Regions from separate parts of the Flintibacter sp. genome, predicted to be linked through region 1. Evidence: predicted binding sites of a transcription regulator. Region 1 holds the regulator's gene; the other holds the start of a gene.
The links. Region 1 encodes HrcA, which represses chaperone genes, less so after heat shock. Its sites were predicted from a motif close to TGTTAGCACTCNNNNNNNNNGAGTGCTAACA; they were not measured.
Positions count from the first base shown of each region.

Region 2: dhaS (dihydroxyacetone kinase transcriptional activator DhaS) is a predicted target of HrcA. The motif match lies at 4,613-4,643, and genes of this name have one in related genera.

Region 1 is NZ_JBKVXZ010000021.1:101-15,987, forward strand. Features, by position in the region: partial or broken gene ACLTXB_RS09060 (Hsp70 family protein) at 1-441, opposite strand, end outside; gene grpE (nucleotide exchange factor GrpE) at 638-1,222, opposite strand; gene hrcA (heat-inducible transcriptional repressor HrcA) at 1,238-2,299, opposite strand; gene aroQ (type II 3-dehydroquinate dehydratase) at 2,468-2,899, opposite strand; gene ACLTXB_RS09080 (shikimate kinase) at 2,896-4,119, opposite strand; gene pheA (prephenate dehydratase) at 4,119-5,267, opposite strand; gene aroC (chorismate synthase) at 5,531-6,616, opposite strand; gene ACLTXB_RS09095 (3-phosphoshikimate 1-carboxyvinyltransferase) at 6,597-7,781, opposite strand; gene aroB (3-dehydroquinate synthase) at 7,783-8,868, opposite strand; gene ACLTXB_RS09105 (prephenate dehydrogenase) at 8,865-9,698, opposite strand; gene aroF (3-deoxy-7-phosphoheptulonate synthase) at 9,709-10,725, opposite strand; gene ACLTXB_RS09115 (S1C family serine protease) at 11,163-12,539, opposite strand; gene ytvI (sporulation integral membrane protein YtvI) at 12,682-13,842, opposite strand; gene ACLTXB_RS09125 (DegV family protein) at 13,924-14,790, opposite strand; gene ACLTXB_RS09130 (DUF896 domain-containing protein) at 14,896-15,102, opposite strand; gene ACLTXB_RS09135 (Gx transporter family protein) at 15,083-15,634, opposite strand; gene ACLTXB_RS09140 (NusG domain II-containing protein) at 15,615-15,887, opposite strand, start outside.
Region 2 is NZ_JBKVXZ010000026.1:28,122-44,008, reverse strand. Features, by position in the region: gene ptsP (phosphoenolpyruvate--protein phosphotransferase) at 1-965, opposite strand, end outside; gene ACLTXB_RS10565 (HPr family phosphocarrier protein) at 1,044-1,304, opposite strand; gene ACLTXB_RS10560 (PRD domain-containing protein) at 1,381-2,220, opposite strand; gene ACLTXB_RS10555 (glucose PTS transporter subunit IIA) at 2,245-4,368, opposite strand; gene dhaS (dihydroxyacetone kinase transcriptional activator DhaS) at 4,727-5,311, shown strand; gene ACLTXB_RS10545 (DegV family protein) at 5,485-6,348, shown strand; gene ACLTXB_RS10540 (F0F1 ATP synthase subunit epsilon) at 6,406-6,816, opposite strand; gene atpD (F0F1 ATP synthase subunit beta) at 6,818-8,218, opposite strand; gene atpG (ATP synthase F1 subunit gamma) at 8,255-9,136, opposite strand; gene atpA (F0F1 ATP synthase subunit alpha) at 9,161-11,203, opposite strand; gene atpF (F0F1 ATP synthase subunit B) at 11,200-11,688, opposite strand; gene atpE (ATP synthase F0 subunit C) at 11,711-11,929, opposite strand; gene ACLTXB_RS10510 (F0F1 ATP synthase subunit A) at 11,975-12,670, opposite strand; gene ACLTXB_RS10505 (ATP-binding protein) at 13,000-14,613, shown strand; gene ACLTXB_RS10500 (response regulator) at 14,641-15,309, shown strand; gene ACLTXB_RS10495 (serine hydrolase domain-containing protein) at 15,422-15,887, shown strand, end outside.

The sequences.
Region 1 (15,887 bases):
CTCGTTGATGATACGCTTGACCTCCAGGCCGGCGATCTTGCCGGCGTCCTTGGTGGCCTGACGCTGAGCATCGGTGAAGTAAGCGGGGACGGTGATGACGGCCTCGGAGACGGTCTGGCCCAGATAGGCCTCGGCGTCAGCCTTCAGCTTCTGAAGGATCATGGCGCTGATCTCCTGGGGAGTGTACTTCTTGCCGTCGATGTCCACCTTATAGTCGGTGCCCATCTCACGCTTGATGGAAATAACGGTGCGGTCGGGGTTGGTGATCGCCTGGCGCTTGGCCACCTGGCCTACCATACGCTCGCCGTCCTTGGAAAAAGCCACCACAGAGGGGGTGGTACGGTTGCCTTCGGCGTTGGGGATGACGACGGCGTCGCCGCCCTCCATAACCGCCACGCAGCTGTTAGTCGTACCTAAGTCAATACCAATGATCTTGGACATAATGTGTTTCCTCCTAATATATGAAAAGATTGTTGTTTACAAAATTAATTTGGTTTTATATTGTCACGCTGCGGATTGGACGCACGGCCGGGTCGCTTTCGCTCCGTCTCGGGCTGGTCTGCGGACCGCTGTGCGGTCCTCCGCTCGCCCTCGCTCCGGTCCATCCGCGCTGCTCCGCACGCCTCCGCGCTTCGTATCAGTTAGCCACCTTAACCATGGCAAACCGGATGACCTTGTCGCCCAGCTGGAAGCCGGCCTGGAACACGTCGCAGACGGTGTTCTCGCCGAAGTTCTCATCCTCCACATGCATCACGGCATTGTGCAGGTTGGGATCAAAGGTCTGGCCCAGAGCGGGGATCTCGGTGATGCCCAGCTTTTCCAGCACGGTCTTAAGCTGGGTCATGGTCATCTCCACGCCCTTCTTAAAGGCCTCGTCGGCGGTCTCCTGCTTGAGTGCCCGCTCCAGATTGTCGTACACCGGCAGGAAGGCCACAGCCGCATCCGCTTTGGCGTCGTTCCAGATGGAGTCCTTCTCCTTGGCGGTACGGCGGCGGTAGTTGTCGTATTCGGCGGCCAGGCGCAGGTATTTGTCCTCCTGCTGGGCCACCTGATCCTTCAGGGACTCCAGCTCAGTGAGGAGGGGATCGGCGCTCTCGCTCTGAGCCTCGCCCTGGGGCTGGGTCTGCTCGGCCTGGGGTTCGGTCTGAACCTCAGCCTGCTGCTCCACCGGCTCCTGCTGCTCCGGAGCGGTCTGCTCCGCCTTATTTTCTTTCTTGCTCATGAACTAATGTTCCTCCTATTCCTGGTCGTTCCCGTCGCCGGGGGGAAGTTCCCCCTTACCGAACATCCGGGTCAGGCTGTCGGCGAAATAGGACAGGCGGGCGGTCACCTTGGCGTAGTCCATCCGGGTGGGTCCTACCACCCCGATGACGCCCCGCATATTATCTCCAATGTCATAGCTGGCCATGACCACGCTGGTATCCTTCAGCGCCTCGCTGACGTTTTCCGGCCCGATGAGAATATTCATATTCTGGCCGTTCTCCATGGATACCGGCAGCTTGGACCCCTCCTGGTTTTCCGCCAGGTAGGTCATCAGAGGCTTGGCCTTGTTCAGACTGCGGTACTCAGGGTGTTCCAGCAGATGGGTGATCCCCGAAGTGTGAATGGTCTGGCGGCGCTGCTCCTGAAGCACCTCGATGGCGTACTGCACCACCATGGAGATCAGGTTGAATGCCCCGGGTGCGGAACGGGTCTCCATCTTGTCCAGAGTCTGTTCCATCTCCTCCACGGTCAGACCTACAAAGGAGCTGTTCAAAACGGTGGACAGCAGCTGCAGCTGGGTGTCGGAAAGCTCATCGGACAGGTGGATAAGCTTGTTGCGCACCACCGAGTTGTCGGTCATCACCACAGCGATAAAGGCGTTTTCCTCTACCATCAGCAGGTCGTACCGCTTTACCGTCACCCGCTGCTTGGGCTGGGCCATGGTAAAGACGGGGTAGTCGCTGATCTGGGAGAGCACCTTGCCCGCCCGGTCGATGACCCGGTCCAGCTCCTCCATTTTCAGGTTCAGCGCGTCGTTGATGCGCTGGGTCTCCTGCATGGTCAGCTGGTGCTCACCCATGAGCTCGTTGACGTAGAGCCGGTAGCCCATGGGGGACGGAATCCGTCCGGCCGAGGTGTGGGGCTGCTCCAGATAGCCCAGTTCGGTGAGGTCGGCCATCTCATTTCGTATGGTGGCGGTGGAGATGTCCAGTCCGGCCTGCTCTGCCACGGCCTTGGAACCTACCGGTTCCGCGGTGGAGATATAGATCTCAACAATGGCCCGCAGGATTCGCTTTTTTCGATTGGTCAGCTCCATACTCTCGCCTCCATTTCTCATTCTATGTTTTAGCACTCATTCTCCCTGAGTGCTAAAGATAATGTACCACCCACCTGCAAGATTGTCAATAGGTACTTTATGAATTTATTTTAAACAAAAAAAGCCCGGCATTTCTTTGCAGAAATGCCGGGATACTGCTAATTTGACTTACCGTTGTTTCCCAGTCAGATATTGAATGGCGACCCGGTACCCCTCAAAGCCCATGCCGATAAAGGACTTCTCACAGGCCATCCCCGCATAGGAGATGTGCCGGAATTCCTCCCGGGCATTTACATCGGACAGGTGGACCTCCACCGCAGGCAGACCCACCGCCTTCAGGGCGTCCAGAATGGCCACGCTGGTGTGGGTATAGGCGGCGGGGTTGATGACGATGCCGTCCATCTTCCCGTAGGCCCACTGGATCTTGTCCACAACGGCCCCCTCGTGGTTGGACTGGAACAGCTCCACCTGAGCGCCGCACTCGTCTGCCGCCTGGCGGATAAAGGCCTCCAGGGCAGCAAAGTCCTGCTTGCCATAGATATCGGGCTCCCGAATGCCCAGCATGTTCAGGTTTGGGCCGTTAATCACCAACAGCTTCATTCCATCACCCTCTTGATAATTTCGTCCACGGTGTCCTCCACCGTGCCGTTGTTGTCCACCGTCACCTGGGCCATGGCCTCATAGAGGGGAGCCCGGCGGCGGTAGAGCTCCTCCCGGGGCACGCTCTGGGAGACAGGCCGGCCATCGGTGGGCAGCTTGTCAAGGTCCCGCCGCAGCCAGACCACCACGGAATTTTCCTCCATTCTGTCCCGGTTCTCCGTCCGGGTAACGATGCCCCCTCCCGCGGAGATGACCTGGCCGGACTCCTTGGCAATCTGGGCCAAGGCCCGGTGCTCCCGAACCCGGAACCCCTCCTCCCCTTCGGTGGCAAAGATGTGTGGGATGGAGCAGCCCACCTCTTCTATGATCTTCTCGTCCACATCGGCCAGAGGGCGGCCCAGCTTTTCAGCCAGTGCCTTGCCCACCGTGGTCTTGCCGCAGCCGGGCATTCCGATAAGGAGGATGTTTTTCGTCTCCCGCTCCAGCTTGGCGGTAATGTCGGCCACCAGTTCGTCGGGCAGCTTTTTGCCCTGGAACCGCTCCGAGGCCGCTTTGGCCTGGGCCACCAGCATCCCCAGGCCGTTGCCCCAGATGAGCCCCCGGCGCTGAGCCTGGAGGAGCAGCTGGGTTTTCGAGGGGTTATAAATGAGGTCAAAGACACCCTCACACTGGGGGAACTGGTCCAAATCCACGGGGGAAACTCCGTTATTGGGGTACATACCCACGGGGGTGGCGTTGACGATGATCTGGGCGTCGGCGTGGCGGTCCAGATTCTGATAGTTATTCTCTCCGGAACGGGAGATGGTGATGATCTCCCGGGCTCCCAGCTCGGAGAGCACTGCCCGCACCGTGAGAGATGCCCCGCCGCTGCCCAGCACCAGGGCTTTCCGGCCCTCCACCTGGGCTCCGGCGGACTTTAACAGGTACAAAAACCCATCATAATCGGTGTTGTCTCCCAGCAAGGTACCGTCGGGGCGGCGGAGGATGGTGTTCACGCTGCCGATGCGCCGGGCGGCCGGGGTGAGTTCGGCACAGTACTCCATCACCGTCTTTTTATAGGGGATGGTGACGTTAAGGCCGTGAAACTCCCCCTTGCGCAGGAACTCCCCCACCTCCTCCGGCTCCAGAGGGATGAGCCGGTAGGGGTAGTTCCCCAGCAGGCTGTGGATTTTGGGGGAAAAGCTGTGGCCCAGCTTGCGGCCGATGAGCCCGCAGTCCATCAGCAGATCACCTCATTGTAAGTGCCCAGATAGCGGAAGTGCTCGCTCTCCTCCTCCAGGTCCCGGAAGATACGCTCCATCTCGGGGGCATACACGGAGCACTCCAGGTCGAAGTAGAACATGAACTCGAACTCCCGGTCAGGGAGAGGACGGCTCTCCAGCTTGCGCAGGTTGATGCCCAGGGCGTAGAACTTGGACAGTACATTGTAAAGGGCGCCAGGCTTGTGGGGCAGGGTCATCATCAGAGAGGTGCGGTCGGCCCCGGGGTAGATCTCGGGATTCTTGGAGATGCAGATGAAGCGGGTGTAGTTGTTGTCCTGGTCCTGGACGTTCTGCTCCAGGAGGTTGAGCCCATAGAGCTCGCCGCAGAAGCGGGAGGACAGGGCGGCCACGTCCCGGCGCTCCGACTGGGCCACCATCTGGGCGGCCAGGGCGGTATTCTCCACCACGGTGACCTTCACGCCCTTCAGGGTGGACAGATATCCGGCGCACTGGCTGATGGCCTGCTGGTGGGAGAAGATCTCCTTGATGTCCTCCTTTTTCACCCCGTGCTTGCACAGCAGGTTGTGGCTCACCTTCAGGCGGGCGGAGCGGACGATGGAGAAGTTGTGCTTGGTCATCAGGTCGTAGATGGCGTTGACGGAACCGGCGGTACTGTTCTCGATGGGCAGCACGCCGTACTGGCACATGCCGCTCTCCACCGCTTTGAATACGTGCTCAAAGGTATTGAAGTAGAGGACGGTAGGAGCCTTGAAGATGCTGTCGCAGGCGATCTGGGAGTAAGCACCCTCCACACCCTGGCAGGCCACGGTAGCCCGCTGGGGGAAGAGGTCGGGGGTGGTGTCCAGGGCCTTGCGGATGGTCTCATACACCTTGGAGGTCACACCGGAGCAGGCGTTCTGGTAGGAGCGTCCGGCGGCCAGGATGGTGCGGTACACCGACTGGGTGTAGTCGGCCAGCTCCTCCCCCGCCTGCTCGCCTACCTTGCCCAGCAGGGCGCGCTCCCGGCCCGCGTCCAGGGTGGGCAGGCCGTTTGCCTGCTTATAGGCGGCCACCTCTTTGGAAACCTCCATGCGCTGCTTAAACAGGTCCACCATCTGCTGGTCGATGGCGTCAATTTTCTCTCTCAGATCCTTCAGTTCTTCCATCTTCAATCACTCCTTACCTATGGGTGCAATATTCTATGACTTAATAAGGTGGCGAAACGAAGTTTCGCACAAAGCTCTTTTGCGCGCGTGAGTCAAAACCGCAGTTTCGCCTCACGCGGCAAATTTGAATTGGCTTTTCCAATTCAAATTTGTAGTGATTGCACGTGAAAGAGCACCCTGACGGTTCCCTTTCACACTATCCCTCCCTCCGAAACCTCTTGCTTCTCAGAAGCGAAACGAAGTTTCGCACCAAGCTCTTTTGCTTACTTTTCTCTCGAGAAAAGTAAGTCGGTGAGAACGAGGGCTGTGACCGCCTCTACTACGGGAACCGCCCGGGGAACGATGCAGGGGTCATGGCGGCCGGTGACCACCAGCTCCTCCACCTGCTTTTTCGACAGGCTCACCGTCTGCTGCTGCTTGGCAATGGACGGGGTGGGCTTCACAGCCAGGCGGAACACCAGGGGCATGCCGTTGGTAATGCCCCCCAAAATGCCTCCGGCGTGGTTGGTCTCGGTGACCAGCTTCCCGTCCTTCACGGTAAAGGGGTCGTTGTTCTCCGAGCCCCGCATAGTGGCCACTCCGAAACCCGCGCCAAACTCCACGCCCTTCACCGCCGGGATGCCAAACAGGGCGGCGGCCAGGCGGTTTTCCATCCCGCCGAACATGGGCTCTCCCAGTCCGGCGGGCACCCCGGTGACCAGACACTCCACAATGCCGCCCACCGAGTCGCCCTCCTCCTTGGCCTGGAGGATCACTTTCCGCATGCGCTCCCCCGCCTTCTCGTCCATGACGGGGAAGGGCGCGCGCTTCAGGGCGTCCAACGTCTCCACACTCTCCCCCATGGGGTCGAAGGGCCGGTCGGCCTCTCCGGCGATGGAGGCGATGTGGGCGGCCACCTCAATTCTCCGGCGCTTCAGTATCTGGAGGCAGATGCCGCCCGCAATGCATAGAGGAGCAGTGAGGCGGCCGGAGAAATGTCCTCCCCCCGCCACGTCCTGGAAGCCGCCGTACTTCACCTGGGCGGTAAAGTCGGCGTGGCTGGGGCGGGGTTTGTCCCGGAGTTGGGCATAGTCCTGGGAGCGGGTGTTGGTATTCTCAATGAGGGCGGCCAGGGGCGCCCCGCAGGTCACATCGTCCACCAGACCGCTGAGAAACTTGGGCAGGTCGGCCTCCTTGCGGGGGGTGGAGGTGGCGTTCTGTCCCGGAGCCCGGCGCTTTAAAAACCGCCCCAGCTCCTCCATGTCCACCCGCTCCCCGGCGGGCAGGCCGTCCACCACTACCCCAATGGCCGGGGAATGGGACTGTCCAAAGACAGACACGTGGATATGTTCACCCAGATATGAGGCCATGTATTTCTCCTCCCAACGCAGTGTAGTCCTCCCAGAACCGGGGGTAAGATTTTTTCACGCACTCGGCCCCCAGGATGGTCACCGGCTCTTTGCAGGCCACAGCGGCCACGGCGGCCATCATGGCAATGCGGTGGTCGTTGCAGCCGTCCACCGTACCGCCCTCCAGGTGGTCCAGCCCCTCCAGAATGAGGGTGTCCTCCCCCACCTGAGCCTTGGCTCCCAGGGCATTTAACGTGCGGGCGATGGTCTCCAGGCGGTCGCTCTCCTTCATGCGCAGCCGCCCGGCGTTTACAAACCGAGTAGTTCTCTTCCGCACCGCCGCCATGACGGCCAGCGGGGGCGCCAGGTCGGGGCACTGAGACAGGTCAATGTCCACATTCCCGGGCCTGGCCAGCTTCCAATAGAGGGTGCCGATCTGCCGGTCTCCCTGGACGGAATCGGGATTGAGCCCCTGTATGTCTACCTGAGCTCCCAGGAAGTTGGCGGCGTACCAGAAAGCGGCGCCCGACCAGTCGGCCTCCAGGGTCAGGTCCCGGGCCTGATAGGTCTGGTTTCCCGGCACCAGAAAGCCGTCCTCCTGCTCCTCTACCTTTATATCGAACCGGCGGAGCATATCCAGCGTCATATCCACATAACCCCGGGATTCCAGGGGTGTGGTGAGGACGATCCGGCTGTCTCCAGGCAGCAGAGGCAGGGCATAGAGCAGTCCAGTGATAAACTGGCTGGACACGTTGCCGGGAAGGGCATAGACGCCCGGCTCCAGCTGACCCGCCACAGTCAGACAGGCCCCCTCCTGGTTCCATGAAATTCCCTTCTCCTCAAACAGGCGGATGTAGGGACCTTGGGGCCGCTCCATCAGCCGTCCCCGGCCGGTAAAGTGGCCTCCACCCCGCACAGCCAGAGCCACCGGGATGAGAAAGCGCAGGGTGGAGCCCGACTCGCCGCAGTCCAGCAAAGGCAGCCCATCCGCCTGTGCGGGCTGCCCGCTTTTCAGGGCGGCTACACAGTCCTGAGTGGCCTGGATATCCTGGGAAACCGCCAGGTTGGAGAGCTTGCCCTCCCCTTGGGCCAGCATGAGGGCAAGCACCGCCCGGTGGGTCTGGGACTTGCTGGAGGGCGGGGTGACCGCTCCCTTCAGCGTTCCCGGCAGAATGGTCACATTCATGTCAGTTTCCTTTCCACATGGGGGTCAAAGCCTCCAGCAGCGCCTCCCGGGGCATGGCGTGGGGAACGGCCTTTCCCAGCTCCTCCAATACAATGAGGCGAATGTCGCTGCCGGCGTTCTTCTTGTCCAGGCCCACCGCCTCCACCAGGGTATCCCAGGTACAGGGAATGGTGAGGGGCAGCTGGTACTCCTTTAATATATTCTGGATGGTCTCGGTGGTTCCGGCGGGAGTGATGCCCATCTGTTCCCCCAGCCGGGTAGCTACACACATGCCTGCGGCCACTCCCTGGCCGTGGGTCCAGGTCTCGTAGTGGCCGGCCAGCTCAAAGGCGTGACCAATGGTGTGGCCGAAGTTGAGGACCATCCGCTCGCCGGTGTCCCGCTCATCGTTGAGAACCACCTTGCGCTTGATGTCGCAGCAGGTGTGGATGACCTCCTCGATGTGCTCCATCACGCCCTCTCGTCCGCCCCAGGCGGCCAGCTTGTCAAAGAAAGCCTGGTCCCGGATACAGCCGTACTTGATGACCTCGGCCATACCATCGGAGAAGGTACGGTCAGTGAGGGTGGTGAGCACTTCCGGGTCAATGAGCACACCCTTGGGCTGCCAGAAGGCCCCGGCCAGGTTCTTGCCTGCGTGCAGGTCGATGGCCACCTTGCCGCCCACAGAGGAGTCCACCTGAGCCAGGAGGGTGGTGGGGATCTGGATGTAATCTACACCCCGCAGCACGGTGGCGGCGGCAAAGCCCGCCAGGTCGCCCACCACGCCGCCGCCCAGGGCGACCACGGCGTCGGTGCGGGTCAGGCGGGCGGCCATCATGGCCTCCCACAGCTCCTGGAGCCGCTCCACGCACTTGCTCTCTTCCCCGGCGGGAACCGTGTGGAGCACAGCGGTAAAGCCGGCCTTCTCCAGGCTGTCCAGCACCCTTTGTGCGTAGAGGGGACCTACCGTGCTGTCGGTAACCACAAAGAGGGCCTTGGCCCGGGGCAGCACCGCCTTGCACCGCTCGCCTACCTTATCCAGAAGGCCACGCTCAATTTCAATGTCGTAGGCCCGCCCAGGCAGGTCTACCGTCAGGATTTTACTCATTGTCCATCCACCTTCTCTTTGCAGATCCGGCCCTCCGCCAGGAGGGTACAAAGCCGGTCGCCGTTGCCCTGCTCCAGAGCTTCCCGGTACTCCTGAAGACTGCTGATCATCTGGTCCAGCTCCTGGAGCAGGAAGGTCCGGTTCTCCAGAAACAGGTCGGTCCACATGTGCTCGTTGAGCCAGGCCACCCGGGTCAAATCCATGTAGCTGCCCGCCGAGTAGCCCTTGTGCATCTGGGCTCGGGGGCTTTTGACATAGGCGTTGGAGATGACGTGGCACATCTGGGAGGTATAGGCGATCATCTCGTCGTGGTGCTCCGCGGTGGTCACCGTCAGGTGGGCAAAGCCGGCGGGGGTGAGGAGCTTTTTCACCCGGTCCAGCAGTAAAATATCGTCGGCCTGGGGTGGGACCACTACCATAGGCGCCCCGTCAAACATATCCGCCTTGCTGTTGGCAAAGCCGGAGAACTGGGTGCCCGCCATGGGGTGGCCGCCCACAAAGGTGAAGCCATACTGCTCCGCCAGGCGGAAGCCCACCTTGCAAACCTCCTGCTTGACGCCGCAGCAGTCCATCACCAAAGTGGTGCCGGGGATGTAAGGAGCCATGCGCTCCAGATACTCCATGGTCACCTCGGGGTACAGGGCCACCAGCAGCAGCTCGCACTCCCCGATGGTGTTCTCGTCCAGGTCGCCCGCCAGCACCCCCTGGAGCTTGGCAAAGTCCTGGACGACCCGGTTTCCGTCGTAGCCGTAGACGGTGGCGCCGCTGCGCTCGTAGGCCTTGGCCAGGGAGCCTCCGATGAGGCCCAGACCTGCAATTCCAACTACCATGCCTGCCTCCTTACTCCTCGCTCAGGGCGGCGGCACGCACCCGGCGCACCGCCTTGGCCACGTCCTCAAACTGCTCGGGCCGCAGGGACTGGGCGCCGTCGCACAGGGCGTGGGGCGGATCGTTGTGGACCTCGATGATGAGGCCGTCGGCGCCGCAGGCGGCGGCCGCCATGGCCATGGGCTTGACATACCGGGCCACGCCGGTGGCGTGGCTGGGGTCCACCACCACGGGCAGATGGGTGAGCTCATGGAGAACGGTAACGGCGGACAGATCCAGGGTGTTGCGGGTGGCAGTCTCAAAGGTACGGATGCCCCGCTCGCAGAGGATAACGTTCTCGTTGCCGCCGGCCATGATGTACTCCGCGCTCATCAGCAGCTCCTTGAGGGTGTTGGCCAGGCCGCGCTTGATGAGGATGGGTTTTCTTGTCTTTCCCAGCTCCTTCAAAAGCTCAAAGTTCTGCATATTCCGGGCGCCCACCTGGATGACATCCACGTCCTCGAAGAGAGGCAGGTGGTTGGCGTTCATGATCTCGGTGACGATGGGCAGTCCGGTCTCCCGCTTGGCCTCCAGCAGCAGCTCGATGCCGTCGGCCTTCAGGCCCTGGAAGTCATAGGGGGAGGTGCGGGGCTTGAACGCACCGCCCCGGAGCATAGTGGCTCCGGCGGCCTTGACGCTCTTGGCCACCGAAATGATCTGCTCCTCGCTCTCCACGGAACAGGGCCCGGCGATCAGGGCGAAGTTTCCGTGGCCCACTTTCAGCTTCTGCTCGCCAACTTCGATGATGGAGTCCTTGGGATGGAACTTCCGGTTGGCACTTTTAAACGGCTCAGAAATATGCTTGACCCCCTCTACAATATCCAGTCCGGTGATCAGGTCGTCATCCAGCTTGCTGATGTCGCCGATGACGCCGATGATGGTGGCGTAGTCTCCCTTGGAAACGTGGGTACGCAGGTTCTGGGCCTCGATCCACTGGATCAGATCCCGTACCCGCTCTTCCTTGGCGTCCTGTTTTACAATGATAATCATAGCTGTTCTCCTCCTTGCTTCACCGGGCAAATGAAAAAGCCTGCGGTGAAGTGTCATTCACCGCAGGCCTAAAACTTCCCTATTCCCCGCTTACGCGAAACTGGGGAGCCCATTGTTTGCAGCAAAAAACACTCTTACCTTTTTGAACCAAAAGCCAAAAAAGTAAAAGTAGCCAAAAAAGTAAGCCGCAAACTGCTTCATCATGAAATTTGGCTCCTTTCCTCGTTCTCGCGTTGGGTTGTTTTTATGGTAGCACCGGCTTTTCTCCCTGTCAATCATAAAACAATAGGATATTTTCACAAAATTATATTCTTGCCAAGCCTCATGCTTTTGTTATTTTGCCGCCATTTCCAGACATAAAAACCCCCGGGTCTTGCCAGACCCGGGGTAAAAGAGAGGGGAGAGGAAAACCGATGAGAAATCGGTAGAACGTAATATTACCAGCTGTATCCGCTGAAGGGCCAGCCATAGGAGCCGCCGGACTGCTGCTGTTGCTGTTGCTGCTGATTGGACTCCTGCTGGACCTGATTGGCAGCCTCAGTCTGCTCATTCTTCTCGTCGAAGGTAATGGAGAGGGTGATCTTATCGCTGCCCCGCAGAACCGTCAGAGTGGCGGTGTCGCCGGCCTTGTAGTTGCTGGACAGGGCGGCAGTGAGGGCGGAGCTGGAGTCGATGGCGGTTTCGTCAATGGCGGTGATGATATCGCCCTGCTGCAGGCCAGCCTTCTGGGCGCAGGATCCGTCCGCCACGCTCTCCACATAGGCGCCGGCGCTGATGCCGTAGCGCTGCGCGTACTCAGGCACGGAGGAGACCTGAACACCCATATAGGGCTTGCCGGTAACGTAGCCGTGCTCGATGAGATCTTCGATGATATCCTTGACATCGTTGATGGGAATAGCGAAGCCCAGACCCTCAGCAGACACACCGGAGGAGGACTCGGTCATCTTGGCGGAAACCACACCCACCACATTGCCGTAGCTGTCAAACAGGGGGCCGCCGGAGTTGCCGGGGTTGATGGCACAGTTGGTCTGCAGCACGTTGAGGGTGGTAGAAACGGTGTTGCCGTTGGCATCCTGGCTGGAGGTGGTGATGAGCCGGTCCAGAGCGGAGACGATGCCGTCGGTAAGGGTATAGGTCAGCTCGCCCAGGGGGTTGCCGATGGCGTAGACGCTTTCGCCCACCACCAGCTGGCTGCTGTTGCCCAGGGTGACGTGCTGCAGGCCGGTGGCATCGATTTTCAGCACAGCAATGTCGTTATCCTGCTCGCCGCCCACCAGCTGGGCGGTGTACTTGGTGCCGTCGGCAAAGGAGACCTCAATACTGACGGAGGAATCGTTGGCTGCGTCCTCAATGACATGGTAGTTGGTGACGATGTAGCCATCCTGGGTCAGCACAAAGCCGGAACCGGTAGCGGCAGAGGTGGTGGTCTGGCCGAAGATATTCACCGTGGTGTTCACAGTAATGCCCACGCAGGAGGCCAGGTTGGCCGCGTAGAGCTGCTCGGGAGTCATAGGCTCCCCGTTATTGTTGTTGACCATCGTCTGTACGGTGGGGCGATTTCCCTCATAGATCACGGTTCCGCCCCGGCTCAAATTCTGATACAGGGCTGCACCGCCCACGCCGGCGCCGCCGCCCACGATGGCACAGGCCAGCACCAGGGCTACGACCTTCTTGGAAAAACCTCTGCCCGGCTTCTTCCGGTTCTCGGGTCCTTCCGGATTGGGAACCGCGGGGGTGGGATCAACATATTCTCCAAAGCTTCCCCGGTAGCCGTCATTCTCGCTATTATAAAAGTTGAACTCGTTGTTTTCCATAACTGCTTCACTCCTCTATGGTCTCTTAGAGGTCCTCCTCCGTTCGACTGGGGCAAGTATAAAGGAAAAATATGAAGAAACCATGAAGAAAAAGCATGCGTTTTTTGAATTTTCCCAAAACAAATTTTGACAGCTTATCCAGCTATTCGCTCTCGGGGCGCTCCCGCAAAATGGCGATCACATCCTCCACAGCAGCCTCCGCGTCTGCCCGAACCCCGTCAAACAGGCCCAATTTCACCAGATTCAGGGCAATCAGCAGGACAGTTGGGCCAAAAATCATCCCCAGCACGCCGCCCAGACGCATACCTACATAGATGCTCACCAGGGACAAAATGGGAGACAGACCGGTCTGGTCGCCCACAAATTTGGGCTCGCCCACCCGGCGAAACAGGGCGATCAGTCCCCAGATCACCATCAGACGGATGGCGCCCCCCAGATTTCCGGTAAACAGGTCAATGACCGCCCAGGGCACCATGACGGTCCCGGCGCCGATGATGGGGATAAAGTCCATCACCGCCAGCACCAGGGCCAACAGCAGGCCGTAGGGCTGATGGATGAGAAAGAAGCCGCCCAGCAGGATAAAGAACACACCCACCGACAGGAGAAACTCTGCCTTCAGATATCCTCCGAAGGCCGCCAGGGCAGTATCCCGCACCTGGATCAGAAAGGCCAGCAGCCGCCGGTCGGTGCGCCGGGCCGCTGCGGTGCGCAGGTCGGGGTAGTCAGCGGTGAGCAGATAGGAGGCCATAATATAGATGATCAGCGCCAGGCCAAAGGAGGGCAGGCTCAGTGCCTTATCCTTGGCATAGTTCACCAGCCCCTCCAGCATCCCTGGCAGGGTGTTTTTCAGCCACTCCAGCACGCTGTCCCACACCGAATCTACCGTCTCGTTGAGAGCCGGAGGCACCAGGTCCCAGAAGCGAGCAAAAATCTGCTCCAGCTGCTGGAAGATCCCTTCCAGATTGGCCAGCAGGTCGTCCCAGCTCTGCACCAGGGAGATCAGCTGGGCTCCAGCGGCATAAATGAGGCCGCCCAACGCCGCGCCCATCAGCCCGAACAGTAGCACCAGCACCAGCAGCGACCATAGCTTTCGGGAGCCTCCCAGAGTGCTCCTCAGCCACCGCACCACCGGATGGAGAATGGCGGCGGTGATGAGGGCGGCCACAAAGGGGGCCAGCAGGGACAGCAGAGGCAGCCCCACCTTCCACAGCAGCCACAGTCCCGCCAGCAGCAGCACCAGCCGAATGCCGATCCGGAACCACAGTCTTCCTCTGGCCCGCCAGGTCAGCTTTTGTTCTTTCATCTCATGTCACTCCTTGTTTCCACGCCAAAATGGACACAGCGGCCCCGCACCGGAGTTTCCGGAGCGGGGCCGCAAAGAAGATCACTGTTCCCGGTATACCACACCGATGAGGTTGGGACCGGCATTGATGGCGATGACGCCGCCGATAGGATAGACCATATCGGCAGGAGCGCCGAACTCCTCCTCGCAGGCCCGAATCAGAGCATCGGCCATGGGGGCGTTGTCCGCCTTGATGACCATGTAGTGGCTGGCCGCCTGACGGGTCTTGCGGCAGCGCTCCATAATGGCGGGGATGATGTTTTTCTCTCCACGTACCTTGGAGAGGATCTTGGACTCGCCGTTTTCAAAAGTCATGATGGGCTTGAGTCCCAGGGCGTCGCCCACAAAGGCGGCGGCCGCCGACACACGGCCCGACTTCTTGGCAAAGCGCAGGTCCAGCGGGGCAAAGAGCACCCGCACGTGGTCCAGCCAGTCCTGAATATAGGCCACTACCTTGTCCGGATCGGTGCCCACCGCAGCCATCTTGGCTCCCTGAACCACAGCCCAGCCGTAGGTCATGGTGTAGTTGCGGGAGTCGATGATGGTGATCTGGAAATTCTCCCGGGCCTCGGGATGCTCCTCATAAAACTCCTCCCGGGCCTGGACGGCGTTCTGATGGGTGGCCGATCCCTTGGAGTTGATGGAGGTATAGATGAGGTGGGTATAGCCGTTATCGTAAGCCTGCTCAAAGCACTGCTCAAAGACATAGGGATTGAGCTGGGCATGGGTGGGGATCTGCGGGGCGCTGAGCAGCATCCCGTAAAACTCCTCCGGAGTAAAATCGTAGCCGTCTTCATACTCCTTGTCCCCCATGGCGATGGGGAAGGGGAGCACCTGAATATCCAGCTCCTCCCGCAGGGCGCGGGGGATGTCGGCGGCAGAATCGGTAACCATTTTTACGTAAGCCATAGCGGCCTCCTAAATCAAAATCTTATGTGTCCTCGCGACAGCCTTGCATAGGGGCTGTCTGGGGCCATTATTGCAGAAAGGGCAAGGCTTGTCAAGAAAAGGGAGTCAATCTTTGCGTTTTTCTAATTTGACCCGGGAGCCGTCCGGCTTCTGCAGCCAGGTGTTGTTCAGCTGTCCCTCCAGGTTGGCCTTCACCGAGTCGATATAGGCCCGGCGCAGCTTGCCCCGCTCCTCTTTCTCCTCCTCGGTCAGTTCCCGCTTCTTGGCCAGCCGGGCCAGCTCATTGATGCGGTCAATGTCCTTTTGCTCCATGGTTTTCCTCCTTCCGCCCGGACGCCAGCCGGTCCAGGCGCTGCATCAAAAATTGGGCGCACAGCCCGGTAAACAGTCCTGCCCCCGCTCCGGCGATCACCAGGTAGGGCAGGTAGGCCAGCACCGCCCAGGTCTTCATCACCCCGGCGGCCACCAGCAGCTGGCCCAGGTTGTGGCAGATGGCGGTCAGGGGGCTGCACAGCCACAGCTGCTTCACGGTGAGCAGGCGGCGCAGCCCCACCATGGCCAGCCAGCACAGAAGTCCGCCGCCCAGGCTGTACAGCAGGGTCATCATCTGTCCGGAGAACACCGCGCCCAGAAACACCCGGCTCACCAGCACCAGCAGGGCGTCTCCCGCCCCCAGGGCAAAGACGGTGTACACCGTTACGATATTGGCAAGGCCCAGCTTGACCCCCGGGATAGGCACCGCCACCGGGATCTGGGCCTCCACCATAAAGATGGTCAGGGCAATGGCGGTGAGCAGAGCCAGCCGGGTCACCCGCCGCGCCCCTTTAACCGGCCGCTGCGTCAACCTGGCTCCCTCCTCCCGTGATCTGGATGATGACCTGATTGGGCAGGCAGACGATGGGCTCGCTGCCGTCGCCGATCCACCCCTGGTGGACACAGATCTGGTCCGGGCAGGAGGCCTCACTGATGCAGATGCGCCCCGGCTCCACCTGCACGGTATTGAGCGCCCCGTTCTCCCCCTCGATGACAAAGGAGTAGGGCTCCTTCACCTGGGTCAGGTCGATCTCCCGGAGCACCTGCCCCTTCTGGGTGATCTT
Region 2 (15,887 bases), on a different contig from region 1:
ATGGCGGCGGCGACCTCTTTATAGGCCCGGAACTGCTCCTCCTCAGTGGGATAGTCCTCGCTGGCCAGATAGAGAAATTCCGAGCGGAACAGGCCGATGCCCTGGCCGTCGTTGGCCAGGACGGAGGCCACGTCCTCGAGAGAGCCGATGTTGCAGTACACGTTTACCTGCTTGCCGTCCAGAGTCACATCCTTCTGGCCCACCATACTGCGCATCAGCTCCCGGGTCTCCTCCTGCTTGGCGTGGCGGGCTTTCAGAGAGAGCAGCGTCTCCTCATCGGGCTCAAGGATGAGCTGGCCGGTCTCCCCTACAATATAGGCCTGCTTGCCATGAAAATCCTCGTTGAAGTCCTCCCCCAGGCCGCACACGGCGGGGATGCCCATGGTGCGGGCCAGGATGGCGGTGTGGCTGTTGCCCGAGCCCTTTTGGGTAGCAATGGCCAGGATCTTTTTCTTATCCAGCTGGATGGTCTCAGAGGGGGCCAGATCGTCGGCGGCCAGAATGACGGGCACATCGGAGTCGATGCCTCCCTCCACCACCCCCATGAGGTTATTTAAAATGCGGCCGGTCACGTCCTTGATGTCGGCGGCACGAGCCTGCATGTATGGGTCATCCATAGATGCCAGCATGGCAGCAAACTCCTGCCCCGCCTGGTCCACGGCGTACTCGGCATTGAATCCCTGGGCCAGCAGCTCATCCATGGCCCCGGTGTAGTCCTCGTCCTCCAAAAACATGGCGTGGGTCTCAAAGAGCACGGCCGCCTCGTCCCCGGCCTCTTCTCTGGCCTTCTCCGCCATATCGCTCAGCTGCTGGGCCGTGCGCTCTTTGGCCCGCTCCAGCCGGGCGCGCTCCTCCTGCTCGTCAGCGCCGGTACGCATCTCCACCTGGGCGGCGGCGCGGTGATAGAAATAGATGGTCCCCTGCTCAATTCCCTTGGAGACCCCTTGCCCCTGAATGATCTTCATGTCTCGATCCCTTTCCATATCTTCTCAGAGGCGCCCGCTGTCTTTCTCCGGCAGCGGGCGCCTCTTTTCGTATATTTCTTACAGGTTCTCCTTGAAGAACTGCTCCATGGCGGCGATGGCGGCCTCCTCAGAGGGGCCCTCGGCGGTGACGGTGATCTCGTCTCCGGTCTTGACGCCCAGGCCCATCAGCTTCATCAGCTGGGTGGCCTTTACGCTCTTGTCGCCCTTGACCACCTGGATAGCGGTGTCAGCAAAGGGCTTTGCGGCCTTGACCAGCGCTCCGGCGGGACGGGCGTGGATGCCCAGGGGATCCTGAATCACATAGGTAAACTGCTTCATGGGTAAAACTTCCTTTCTATCATATACAATGGATTTTGAAACCGCTCAGACCGGCGAGGGCCAGTCCCTGCGGCGATCAGCACACGCTGGGTTCGGTAGAAAATACCCGCTGCACATGCATGGCCAGGTATCCCACCTCTGCCTCGTCCACCTGCCGTCCCAGGCTGCGCTCCAGCTGGCGGCAGATCTCCTGGGCAATGTCGAAGGCTTTGGGGCAGGACTGGCGCATGATGGTATTGACATCCATGCTCAGTTTCTCCCCTTTGATGAGGCGGGCGGCCATATATTTGATGTGGCTCATCAGGCGGTTATAGGACAGGGAGGACACATCGATGACCACGCCTGTCTCCTGCTGCACCAGGTCTACGCACTCCCGGATGATAGCGGCGGTCTGCATGGCCTGGGAGACCTGCATGGACTCCAGCGAGGAGTGAACGTGCAGGGCGATATAGCCCAGCTCGTCGTCGCTGAAGACCACACCGGTCTGTTGGCGAATGAGTTCACCGCCCCGGGCAGCTACTTCGTACTCCTGGGGGAACAGAGCCTTGATGTCGGGGGTGAGAGGGTTGCTGAGGGGGGCATTTTTTGAGATGCGCTGGGCGGCAAAGGCAATGTGGTCGGCCATGGGCACCAGGATGCTGGTGTCCACCTGACCAAAAGCCTTCCGGGCGTCCAGAATAATGCTGTTGGCGATGCTCAGGTAGATGGGATCGATGCGCTTGACCAGCTCCCGGGGGTTGCCCCGGTCGCACTTCTGGGAGAGCTGGTACACCGTGACCTCTCCGGAGAAGTCCACCCGCTCTCCGGGTTTTCTTCCGAAGCCGGCTCCCTTCCCCACCACCAGGTTTTCCTGGCGGTCGTCCAGGTTCTGGGCCAGCACCGCGTTATGGTTGAGCACTTTTGTAATTCGATACATGCTTCTCTCATCCCCCCGTCCAGGTCAAGATTCGTAGATATCCAGGGCCAGCAGGTCCTCTCCCGGCTTGACGTGGCCGGCCTTAATGAGGCGCAGCTGCTGGTTATCCTCCATAGTGGTAAACAGCACCGGCGAGGAGGTGGAAGAGGCGTTCTCCCGGATATAGTCCAGATCGAACTCCAGAAGCTTATCGCCCTTCTTCACCTGGTCACCCTCCTGCACCAGGGCCTTGAAGCCCTGGCCCTTCAGGGCCACGGTATTGATGCCCACGTGGATGAGCATCTCTACCCCGTCCTCCAGCTCCAGGCCGATGGCGTGGTTGGTGTCAAAAACAAAGCTGATGGTAGCATCACAGGGAGCGGTGACCACACCCTCACAGGGCACCACGGTGGCACCGTCGCCCATCATCTTCTCCGCAAAGGCTTCGTCAGGGGATGCGGTGATGGGGGCGGACTCTCCGTGGAAGGGGCTGCCGATGACGATGGTGCGCAGCAGAGCGCCGTGCTCGGGCTTGGCCTCCTCCTGGCTCTCGGGCTCGGCCTGGATGGCGGCTTGCTCCGCTCCGGCAGCACCGGAACGCAGGTAGTCCTCCAGGTTGGCCTTGATGATATTGACCTGAGGCCCATAGACCACTTGGACGCCCTGACCCTTCTGAATGACGCCGGCAGCACCGGTGGATTTGAGCACCTGCTGGTCCACCTTGGATGCGTCATGGACAGTGCAGCGCAGGCGGGTGGCGCAGCAGTCCACATCGGAGATGTTGGCCGCGCCGCCCAAGCCCTGGGCGATGGCGGCGGACACCTGGTCCTCCCCACCCTGCTCCTTGCGGGCGTTGTAGTCGGCCTTGGTGTACAGCTTGGTCTCCTGGTCGCCCTCCTCCCGGCCGGGAGTCTTGAAGTTAAACTTCTTAATGAGGAAGGAGAACACAAAGTAGTAGACCAAGAAGAACACAATGCCCATGGGGATAATCAGCAGCCAGCTGGTTTTTTCATTGCCCTGGAGGATGCCGAACAGAGCCAGGTCAATGAATCCGCCGGAGAAGGTCAGGCCCACGGTGATGTTGAGGATGTGGCAGAGCATATAGGCAAGGCCTGCAAACACGGAGCTGATGATAAACAGCACCGGGGCCACAAACAGGAAGGAGAACTCAAGAGGCTCGGTGATGCCGGTCAGGATAGAGGTAAGAGCGGCAGACAGGAGCAGGCCGCCCACCTGCTTTTTCCGTTCCGGCTTGGCACAGCGGTACATGGCCAAAGCCGCTCCGGGGAAGCCGAAGATATACAGCACAAACTCACCGGTGAAGCACCAGGTGCCGGCCGTGGAGAAGTGGGTCACGGTGGGATCAGCCAGCTGGGCAAAGAAGATGTTCTGGGCTCCGGCCACCATGGTGCCCGCCACCTCCATGGTGCCGCCCACAGCGGTCTGCCAGAAGGGCAGATAGAACACGTGGTGCAGGCCGAAGGGAATGAGCAGGCGCTTGATCATGCCGAACAGGAACGTGCCGAAGTAGCCCGAACTGTACACCACCATACCCAGGGCGTTGATGCCCTCCTGAATGGGCTGCCAGACAAAGAACATCAGAATGCCTACCAGGGCAAAGACCAAGGTGCTGATGATGGGCACAAACCGGGTGCCGCCGAAGAAGGAGAGCACCTGGGGCAGCTGAATCTTATAAAAGCGGTTGTGCAGGGCAGCAACTCCCAGACCTACGATGATGCCGCCGAAGGCGCCCATCTGCAGCGAGGTAATACCCAGCACGGTGGCGGTGGAACCCTCCAGCAGGTTTTCCACCCCGCCGGTCAGGCTGATCATGGCGGAGATGCTGGAGTGCATCACCAAGAAGGAGACGGCAGCGGCCAGGGCGGCCACTTCCTTCTCCTGGCGGGCCATACCGATGGCCACGCCGATGGCGAAGATCAAGGGCAGGTTATCAAAGATCACGCCGCCGCACTTGCTCAAAACGGAGAAAATAAAGTACGGAACCGTGCCGGGACCCATCAGCCCCAGCAGGTTATAGGTGGCCAGGGTGGTCTCGTTGGTAAACGAGCTTCCCAAGCCCAGCAGCAGTCCTGCCACCGGCAGGATGGCGATGGGGAGCATAAAGGATCTGCCCACCCGCTGCAGCACGCCAAAAAACTTTTCCTTCATCGTGCAACCTCCTTATTCAAGCTCGCCGGCCAGTTGCTCAGATGAAAAAAGCACTAACCGACAACCATTACATTTTGTCTATGTAATAGCTAAGGTTAGTGCCTGACAGTACAGTAACACACCTATTTAACATGGATTCTGGCGGGAGTATAGCACACCCCTTCCTGCCTGTCAATCTACCCCTAAACATTTTCGCCCAAATAAACAATTATATACATTGTTTTTTGTGCGCAGTGCCGGTTTCTTTTGGCACTCACTGTTCCGGCGTCCCCATATCTTTCCCGGAAAAAGATTTGCTCCTCACCAAAAACAATGGTAAAATATAGGTCTCCAAGACAAGCAAAGGAGGTAGCGACCGGTGTCGAACGCTGCATTTACCAAACTGATGATCGCCCAGGGGCTCAAGCGGCTGCTGAAAACCACATCCTTTGTCAACGTCTCCGTGGGGGACATCGCCCGGGAGTGCAAAATCAGCCGCAACACCTTCTACTATCACTTCAAGGATAAGTATGATCTCATCTCCTGGATTTTTTATACCGAGATCACCTCCATCCTCAGCGATGACATCTCCCTGGGCCACTGGCGGGACAGCCTGCTTTCACTGTGTAAGTACATGCAGGAAAACCGGGACTTCTATCTCAACGTCCTTGAGTTTCAGGGGCAGAACAGCTTTTCCGAGTGTCTGATGGACTTCTACCAGGGCCTGGTGGCCCACCTGCTCTTCCATGCTGACAGCCAGCCCGCCCTGTCTCAGGAGCAGATCCGGATGGTCTCCCGCTTTTACGCCCACGGCATCACCGGCGTGCTGCTGGACTGGGCGCACAACGGCATGACCGCCGACCCGGAACCCGCCGTCACCATGCTGGAAAAGCTTCTCTCCAGCGACACGGTCCACCAGATCCTATCCACCCAGCCCAAGTCTCATTCCGCCCCCTCTTTTTAGGACAGATTATTAAATCTGTCCTATTTTTGCGCATTTGTCTGATTTTGTATCTACTCAAGTTCGAACAAGAACCATAAAATAATCTTAATATATCTTAAGGCATGTCCAGGTGCACCGTCCACCCGGCAGCATCGGCGTGCCCTTTATCTTCTGCAAAGTAGGAGAAATTTGGAATGAAGATCGCCATTATGACAGACAGCAACAGCGGCATCACCGCCCAGGAGGCTCAGCAGCTGGGCGTTGCCCTTCTGCCCATGCCCATTCAGATCGACGGTCAGATGTACCTGGAGGGAATCGACCTGTTCCCTTCCGAGTTCTACGCCCGCCTGGCCCAGGGGGCCGATGTGTCCACCTCCCAGCCCTCCCCCGCCGATACCCTGGAGCTGTGGGACAAGCTGTTGGAGGAGTATGACCAGTTGGTCTACATCCCCATGTCCAGCGGTCTGAGCGGCACTGCCGCCACCGCTGCCAGCCTGGCCTGCGACGATCCCTATGAGGGCCGGGTGTTTGTGGCCGACAATAAGCGCATCTCCGCCCCCCAGCGCCAGTCGGTGCTGGACGCGCTGGCTCTGCGGGAGCGGGGCAAGTCCGGCGCGGAGATCAAGCAGCGCCTGGAGGAGGCCTCTCTCCACTCCCAGATTTACATCATGGTGGACACCCTCCACTATCTGAAAAAAGGCGGCCGGATCACGCCCACCGCTGCTCTGCTGGGCAGCGCATTGAACCTGAAACCTATCCTTCAGCTCCAGGCCGGCAAGCTGGACGCCTACAAGAAGGTGCGGGGCACCAAGGCCGCCAAGACCGAGTTGGTCCACGCGCTGGAGGCCAAGCTCCCCTGTCTGGAGGGAGAGGGCAAGCTCATCGTCCAGACCGCCTACTCCGGCTCCGACGAGCTGGGTGCGGAGTGGAACGAATTTATCCAACAGGCTTTCCCCCAGTTCCAGGTCTACTCCACCGTGCTCCCCATGAGCATCGCCTGCCACACCGGTCCGGGCGCGCTGGGCGTGGCCTGCGTCCGGGAGCTGCCCGTCGACTAACCGAACATAGAAAAAAACCGCGGTTTCGTTGGAAACCGCGGTTTTTTCATGCTGTTTTCAGTGCCGCTTGGCTGCTTTCAGTCGAGCCAGAGCACGAGCAAGGGCGGCCTTGGAATTGTAATAGTCCCGCATGCTCAGCTTCTGGCGCAGACGCTCCTCCGCCCGCTCCTTGGCATCCTCGGCACGGGCCCAGTCGATCTCCTCGGGTCGCTCAGCGGAAAAGACCAGCACCATCACCCGGTCGGGCATGATCTCCGCCAGGCCCTGACTGACCACCGCCTCGTGCCACTCTCCGCCGGCGCGGTAGCGCAGCTCGCCCGGCTCCAGGGCGGTAACCGCCGGCTCATGGCCGGCCAACACCCCAAGGGAGCCGTCAATGGCGGGCACCGTCAGCTCCTGGGCCTCGCCGATAAAAAATTGCCGGTCCGGGGTCACGATCTCCAGGTGGAACTGCCGCTCCTCGGCCATGTTACAACACCCCCATGTCCTGAGCCTTCTTGCGCACCTCGTCCACACTGCCCACCATGCTGAAGGCGGCCTCGGGCAGGTTATCCAGCTCGCCGCCCAGGATGGCCTCAAAGCTGCGCAGGGTGTCCTCCAGCTTTACGAAGCGGCCTTCCATGCCGGTAAAGGGCTCAGCCACCGAGAAGGGCTGGGAGAAGAACTGCTGGATCCGGCGGGCACGCTCTACGGCCAGCTTGTCGTTCTCGCTCAGTTCTTCCATACCCAGGATGGCGATGATGTCCTGCAGCTCCCGGTAGCGCTGGAGCAGCTCCTGCACCGCACGGGCGGTCTTATAGTGCCGCTCGCCCACCACGTCGGGCTCCAGGATACGGGAGGTGGACTCCAGGGGGTCCACCGCCGGATAGATGCCCTGCTCCACGATCTTACGAGAAAGTACCGTGGTGGCGTCCAGGTGGGTGAAGGTGGTCGCCGGAGCGGGGTCGGTCAGGTCGTCGGCGGGGACGTAGACCGCCTGCACCGAGGTAACGGCTCCGTTTTTTGTAGAGGTGATGCGCTCCTGGAGCGCGCCCATCTCGTTAGCCAGGGTAGGCTGGTAGCCCACGGCGGAGGGCATACGGCCCATCAGGGCGGACACCTCGCTGCCTGCCTGGACATAACGGAAGATGTTGTCGATAAACAGCAGCACATCCTGGTGCTGCTGGTCCCGGAAATACTCGGCCATGGTCAGGCCAGTGAGGGCCACCCGCATACGGGCGCCGGGGGACTCATTCATCTGGCCAAAGACCAGAGCAGTCTTTTCAATGACCCCCGACTCGTTCATCTCACGCCACAGGTCGCTGCCCTCACGGGTACGCTCGCCTACACCGGTGAAGATGGAGTAGCCGCCGTGCTGGGTGGCGATGTTGTGGATCAGCTCCTGAATCAGCACCGTTTTGCCTACGCCAGCGCCGCCGAACAGGCCGATCTTACCGCCGCGGGCGTAGGGAGCCAGCAGGTCGATGACCTTGATGCCCGTCTCAAAGATGTCCACCACGGGGCTCTGGTCGGCAAAGGGCGGGGCCTGACGGTGGATGGACCACCGCTCGGAGGTCTTGACTGCTCCCTTACCGTCGATGGGCTCGCCCAGGACGTTGAACATCCGGCCCAGAACCGGCTTGCCCACAGGAACGGTAATGGGGCCGCCGGTGGAGATGACCTCCATGCCCCGACCAATCCCTTCGCTGGGAGCCAGCATGAAGCAGCGGGCGGTATCATGCCCGATATGCTGGGCCACTTCCATGACCCGCTTCTCCTCCCCCACCATCACATACAGGGCGTCCTGGATGGAGGGCAGAGCGTCGGCGGGAAATTCCACGTCAACTACAGGTCCTTGGACCTGAACAATTTTTCCTTTACGCTCCTGCAATTGCGCCACACACCTTTCTCTGTGTCCGTCTGCCCATCAGCGGGCGTTCCTGGCTCCGCCGGCCACCTCGGTGATCTCCTGGGTAATGGCTGCCTGGCGGGCCCGGTGATAGGTCAGGGACAGCTTTTTCAGCATGTCCTTGGCGTTGTCGCTGGCCGACTCCATGGCGGTCATCCGGGCGCTCTGCTCCGAGCAGTAGGACTCCACCAGAGCGCCGAAGATCATGCCCTGGATGTAATTGGGCACGATGTTGTCCAGAACCGCCTCCTCCGAGGGGATATAGCGGATCTCCTGCCGGTATTCCGGCTCGTCCTCCTTGTCCCATGGGAAGTCCTCCCGGACCAGAGGCAGCAGCTTCTGCTCCCGTACCTCCAGGCGCAGGGCGGAGACCATCTCGGTATAGATGATGTACACCTCGTCCAGCTCCCGGCTGAGGAACCGTGCCACCACCTCGTCGGTAATCTCGCCGGCCCGGCGCATGGTGGGATTCTGGGCCACATAGTTAAAGTCTTCTACAAAGGGAATGTCCCGGTTCTGGCAGTAGACCCGGCCCACGATGCCCACCAGGAACAGGGAGAGGTTCTTTTCCTCCTCCACCCTCTGCTGGGCTAATTTGAGCACATTATGGCTGTATGCGCCGGCCAGTCCTTTGTCACCGGTGACCACGATATAACCCACCTTCCGCGCCTGGGGCTCCACGTCGGGGCGCTGGTCGAAGAAATCGTGTTCCAGCTCCGGAGAGTGGTGGAGAATGTGGGCAATGGTTTTGAATATTTTTGTAAAGTAGGGGACGGTATTGTCCAGCCGCCCCTTGGCTTTGCGCAGATTGGCCGAGGAGATCAAATACATGGCGTTGGTGATCTTCAGGGTCTGCTCCACGCTTTTGATCCGGGTGCGGATCTCTTTGATTCCAGCCAACGGGCCTCGCCTTCCTTTCTCCCCTTAGCTCTGAGCCTGGGGCAGCTTTTCCTTCTTATAGTCCGCCAGAGCGGCACGGATGGTCTCCACCGCCACGCCGGACAGATTGCCGGTGCGCTGCACCTCAGCGGTGAGCTCCCAGTGCTCCAGCTCCATGCGCTTGGAGAAGTCCAGGGCAAACTCCCGCACCTGATCCAAAGGCACCTCGTCCAGCAAGCCGTTGGTGGCAATGTAAATGAGAATTGCCTGCTGGCTCACCTTCATAGGCTGGTAGAGGGGCTGCTTGAGCAGCTCCAGCAGCCGTTTGCCGTGGTCCAGGGTCTTCTGGGTAGCCTGATCCAAGTCGGAGGAGAACTGGGTAAACACTTCCAGCTCCCGGAACCGGGCCAGGTCGATACGCATGGTGCCCGCGGTACGCTTGATGGCCCGGGTCTGGGCCGCGCCGCCCACACGGGACACGGACAGTCCCACGTTGACCGCCGGCCGCTGTCCGGAGAAGAACAGGTCGGTCTCCAGGTAGATCTGGCCGTCGGTGATGGAGATCACGTTGGTGGGGATATAGGCGGACACATCGCCCGCCTGGGTCTCAATGATGGGGATAGCGGTCATGGAGCCGCCTCCATACTCCTCTGTCAGGCGGCAGGCCCGCTCCAGCAGGCGGGAGTGGAGGTAGAACACGTCGCCGGGGTAGGCCTCACGGCCGGGGGAGCGCTTGAGCAGCAGAGACAGGGCCCGGTAGGCCACGGCGTGCTTGCTCAGGTCATCGTAGACGATCAGCACGTCCCGTCCCTGTTCCATAAAATACTCTCCCATAGCCGCGCCGGCGTAGGGGGCGATATACTGCAAAGGAGCGGGATCGCTGGCGGTGGCCGAGACAATGATGGAGTATTCCATGGCCCCGTGCTTTTGCAGGGTGTCCCGCACATGGGCCACCGAGGAGGCCTTCTGGCCGATGGCCACGTAGATGCAGATCACATCCTGGTCCTTCTGGTTGAGGATGGTGTCCACCGCGATGGCGGTCTTGCCGGTCTGGCGGTCGCCGATGAGTAGCTCACGCTGGCCCCGTCCGATAGGGATCATAGAGTCAATGGCCAAAATACCGGTCTGCAGAGGGACGTTGACCGCCTGGCGGGAAATGACGCCGCTGGCCTCCCGCTCGATGGGGCGGGTATCGGCAGCATGGATGGGACCTAAGCCGTCGATGGGACGGCCCATGGCGTCCACCACCCGGCCCAGCAAAGCCCGGCCTACCGGCACGTCAGCGGGGTGTCCGGTACGGGTGACCCGGCTTCCCTCGCCCAGGCCCTCTTCCCGGCCCAGCAGTACACAGCCCACAGTCTCCCGGGACAGGTCCATGACCATACCCTTGACTCCGGTGTCAAATTCCACCAGCTCGCCGTATACTGCCCGGTCCAGCCCCCGTACCGTGGCGATACCATCGCCCACCTCCAGCACCCGTCCGGTCTCGCTGGTGTCCTGGCCAATCTGGAAGCCCTTCACGGTATCCCGCAGACTTCCCATCAGCTCTTCCATACTCTCGCTGACCGAGGCGCCCTTCTCCAGCCCCTTGGCCAGCCGCTCCAAACGGCCCTTGACACTGCGGTCGTAGGTCACGCCCTGGACCTCCAGCACAAAGCCGCCCAGCAGTTCCGGGTCGATCTTCACCTGGAGGACCACCCGGTCCAGATTGCGCAGGCGGCACACCGCCCGGCGCACACCGTCCAGCGCCGCCTGGTCCGGCTTGTGGGCGCAGGTCATCACACAAACGGCGCCGCCGTCGGCCGCCAGCTCCAGCTGATGGACCTCCTCTAGAATGTCGGGGAACAGGTCCAGATGGCCCTCCTCCGCCAGCAGGCAGAGAAATGCCTGGAGAGGCTCCAGTCCGGCCAGCGGGGCAGCGGAGCGAATGAGCTCCTTCTTCTCCTCCACCCGTACCGCGGAGCTGGTGAGCACCTTCCACAGTTGCTCCTGTTCCAGCAACTCCTGAGCTGCGCCGGTCAGTCCCATATTGTCGGTCTGGGCCAGATCATACAGGGCGGCGGCATAACGCTGAATCAGTTCTGTCATTTCTTTTCACCTGCCTCCGCCAGGAAATCATCCAGAATTGCCCGATCCGAATCGGAATCCAGGGCCTTCCGGGTCACCTTGGAGGCCGCCTCCATGGCCAGCTGGGCCACCTCACGCCGGGCAGTGCGCAGCATCTCGTCCCGCTCCGCCTGGGCACGGGCCTTGGACTGCTCCCGGGTCCGGGTCGCATCCTCCTGAGCCTGGGCCAGAATGGCCTGGTACTCCTTCTCACCACGGGTCTTGGCCTGGGCCAGAATACCGTTGGCCTCGCTGCGGGCCTGGGCCAGCCGGTCCTCATATTCTTGCTTGAGCTCATCGGCCTTCCGCTTCTCTCCCTTAGCCTCATCCAGAGTCTGCTGGATCAGGGCAGCCCGGTCATCCAGCACCTTATTGACCCGCCCAAACAGCAGCTTGCGCAGGATCACGTACAGGATCAGCAGATTGAGAACGGTGAGCGCAATGGTGGAAATTTGAAATTCCAACATGGCAGCTTTCCTCCTTTCGGTCTCAGCCCATGAACAAAATCAGCAGAGCAGTGATGAAACCAAAGATGGCGGTACCTTCCGCCAGAGCGCAGCCCAGCAGCAGAGCGCTGTTGATCTTACCAGAGGCCTCAGGCTGGCGGGCGATGGCCTCGCTGGCCTTGCCGGTGGCAATTCCGATACCGATACCGGCGCCGATGCCGGTCATAACAGACATTCCGATCGCAAGCATTCCGATTTCCATGGTACAATTTCCTCCTTAAAATTGGGAGCGGCGGCACGGAGCCGTTCACTCCTCGTTCTGAATTCCTTCGCCGGTAAACAGCGCGGTCAAAAATACAAAGACAACTGCCTGGATGGTGCCGTCAAACAGGTCAAAGTAGATGCTGAAGGGTACAGGCACCACCGCCGGGCAAATGAGCTTGATGAGCTCCATGATAATAAAAGCACCCAAAATGTTGCCGAACAGTCGCATACACAGGGCCAGGGGCCGGATGATGATCTCCATCAGATTGATGGGGAGCAGCAGGGGCATGGGCTTGGCAAACTGTTTGAGACCTCCCCGAAGTCCCCGGTACCGGAACTGGGCTCCGTAGATCAAAAACGCACTCATGACTGCCAACGCTGCGGTGACGTTGATGTCCTTGGTGGGGGGCACCAGACCGAAGATGCCGATGATGTTGCTCAGCAGGATGTAGAGCGCGATGGTCCCCAAATAGGAAGCAAAGACCGCTCCATGCTTTCCGATGCTGCTGTCAGCAAAGTTATTTAAAAACTTCACCGCCTCTTCCAGGCCCACCTGAAGCTTGCTGGGGTTTTCCACCTTCAGGTTACTGGTCAGCAGCAGAGCCGCTAGAATCAGCACACCCATCACGATCCAGGACACCACCACAGATTCAGTAATGGGGATCCCTTTTCCTATGGGAATAGTAAACGCCGTGGGCGTTTGCAGCTCCTCCAGCAGCTTTTCTTTGATCTGTTCCAAATAACCACCTCCCGGATGATCCGGCGCGGCGTACCGCGCGTTACAAAACACCGTCCCTATTGTAAATCCTGCCGGTCTTTTTTGAGAAGTCTTTTTAAAGTAAAAAAAATGACTCTTCCCGCTCATCGCCCCATTTTTTCGTCGTATTATCTATTTTTTATCGTGCTTATTGTCTATTTTTGTTTATTTTTGCCTCCATATTTGACATTACTGTGATAAATCCTTATAATAAATTTTAAAGAAACCCTGCCAGGTCCATTTCACATTCAACCGGTCTGCACTCTGCCTGCCTTGCGTGCGGACATTGCATTTTTTGGAGGGGTATCGGAATGAAATTTTATAGCTCGAAGACCATACGCCAGAAGATCCAGTCCCTGAGTCTGTTCCTGGTTCTGACAACTGCCGTGCTGGGGATGACCACCACTCTGGCCTTCTCTCTGCGCATGGAGTATGACAACCTGGACCGGAATCTGATGAACTCCGCCCTGGTGCTGGCCCAGTCCCCCGATGTAGCCGATGTGCTGGCCGGCCGCTCCGACGGCGAGGTTCTCACCGATTACCTCAACGGTACCATCTCCCGGGTTCAGGACATCGACGCCATCGTGGTGGCCGATACCTCCGGTACCATCGTGTACAGCCCGGCCCCCTCTTATGTGGGTACTACATATCCCGATCTGGATAATCTGACGGTTCTCCATGGACAGGATAGCGAGGTCGATACCGGCGCGGGCATTTCCGGCGTAGAGCACCGGGCTCAGGCCGCCGTTCACGACACGGACGGCACCCTGCTTGGCTTTGTGTCCGTCGGCATCGGGGTGCGCAGCGTCAACCGGACGGTGATCGATACCGTAGCCTGCTTTTTGATCCTCTCGTTTATCGCCGCCAGCGTGGGTCTGGTCCTCTCCCGCCACCTCTCCTACTCCATCAAGGAGTCGCTCATGGGCTATGAACCGGATACCTTCCTGCGGATGTTCCACCAGCGCGAGGGCGTTTTGGACGCCCTGGAAGAAGGCATTCTGGCCATTGATACCGACTCCCGCATCGTCTATATGAATCGGGCTGGCCTGCGCATGGTCAATGCCAAAAACCTGGACGATGTGTTAGGCAAACCTCTGCATGACATCTACCCCGACTCCCACCTCTCCCGGCTGCTCACCACCGGCAAGTCGGAGTACAACGTGCATCTCTCCCATATCCCCGGCCTGCGCTCGGCCATCTCTGACCGGATGCCCATTTGGGAAAACGGCAAGATCATGGGCGCGGTGGCCATCTTCCGGGACCGCAGCGAGGCTACCTCCCTGGCAGAAGAGCTCACCGGCGTGCGCCATCTGGTGGAGGCTATGCGGGCCTACACCCACGAGTTTGTCAACAAGCTGCATACCATCCTGGGCATGATCCAGCTGGGACAGACGGAAAAAGCAGAGCAGTACATCCTGGATATCTCACAGGTCCACCATCAGTCGGTGAGCCGGGTGATGAACCAGATTCAGGACACCGCCGTAGCCGCCCTCCTGGTGGGCAAAACCAGCCGAGCCTCCGAACTGGGCATTCATCTGCATCTGGATCCCAAGAGCTCGCTGTCCGGCGACGAGCGGCTCCTCCCCTCCGGCGTGCTGGTAACCATTCTGGGGAACCTCATCGAAAACGCCACCGAGTGTCTCAACCGCTCCTCCTGGAAGCTGCGGGAGATCAACGTCAGCATCCGGGAAAAGGAGGACCATCTGCTCCTGTGCGTGGAAGATACCGGTCCCGGCATCGTACCCGAGCTGCTGCCCTACATCTTTGAGCCCAATGTTTCCACCAAGGGGAACGGCCATGGCATCGGCCTGGCCAGGATCAAGGAACTGGTGAATCTGTACCAGGGCGAGATCCGGGTGGAGAGCGAGCCGAAATCCGGTACGTCTTTCTTCCTCACCTTTTTTACTCAAGGGAGACGGAACTAATTCCCTCTCAATTAACTGGAGGCCTCTATGTACCAAACTGTGATTGTGGAGGATGACCCCACGATTTCTTTGCTCCACCGGACCTTTCTGGCCCGGGACAACCGCTTTGCATTGGCCCACGCCTTTTCCAACGGCCACGAGGCTCTGGAGTGGCTGCTCCACCATACGGCGGATCTGATCATTCTGGACGTCTATATGCCCCGCATGACCGGCCTGGAACTGCTACGCACTCTCCGTATGGAGGGGATCGGCATCGATGTGATCATGGTCACCGCCGCCAACGACAGCAAGACGGTGGATGCTCTGCTGAAGCTGGGAGTCACCGACTATCTGGTCAAACCCTTTGCCGCCAGCCGCTTTCAGCAGGCCCTGGATACCTTCTGTCAGCACCGGGAAGCGGTCTCCCACGACAATGTGAGCCAGCAGGAACTGGACGCCCTCTTCCCCTCCGCAGCCCCCGCTGTTTCCATCCCCAAGGGCCTGCAGACCCGCACCCTGGACCGCATCCGCGCCTGTCTGCGCCAGATTTCTCAAGCTGGCGCCACCTGCGAGACCATTGCCGACTGCTCCGGCTTTTCCACTGTCACAGTACGGCGCTACCTTACCTATTTAGTAAGCCAAGGAGAAGCAGTCACCCAGGTCAACTACGACACCGGCGGTCGTCCCTGCATGCTCTACCGCCTCCCTCTCCCCTGATCCCTCAGCCCCGCTTCGGCGGGGCTTTTTTATGCTTGTTTTCTGTCTGTTTCTTCGATATAATGGATAAAACCCGACGGTTTCTTCCATTTTTCGACAGGAGTCTCCTATGATGAAGCGAACGTTTCTTCCTTTCTGCGTCCTGCTGCTCACCCTTCTGTCCGCCTGCGCTCCAGCCCCGGTTCAATCCTCATCGGATCCCCAGCAACCCCCCGCGGACACTTCCTCCAACACCCCCGACAGCTCCCTGAACTCATCGGAGACTCCCGCGCCTGCTCCCAGGCTGACCCAGGAAGATATGGACCAGGCCATCCAGCAGGTCATGGAAAACTACTCCGCCACCGCCCTCTCCGTGGCCGTGGTGGAGCGCGGCGAAGTGACACAGTGCGGCGCGTGGGGCTGGGCCGTGCAGGATCAGCGCCCTATGACCGCCGATACTGGGGTGCGCATCGCCTCCATCAGCAAAGTGGTTGAGGGAATGGCCGCTATGAAGCTCGCTCAGGACGGAATTCTGGATCTGGACGCCCCTCTCAGCAGCTACTGGGGAGAACACGCCCAAAATTCTTATTCCCTCCGGC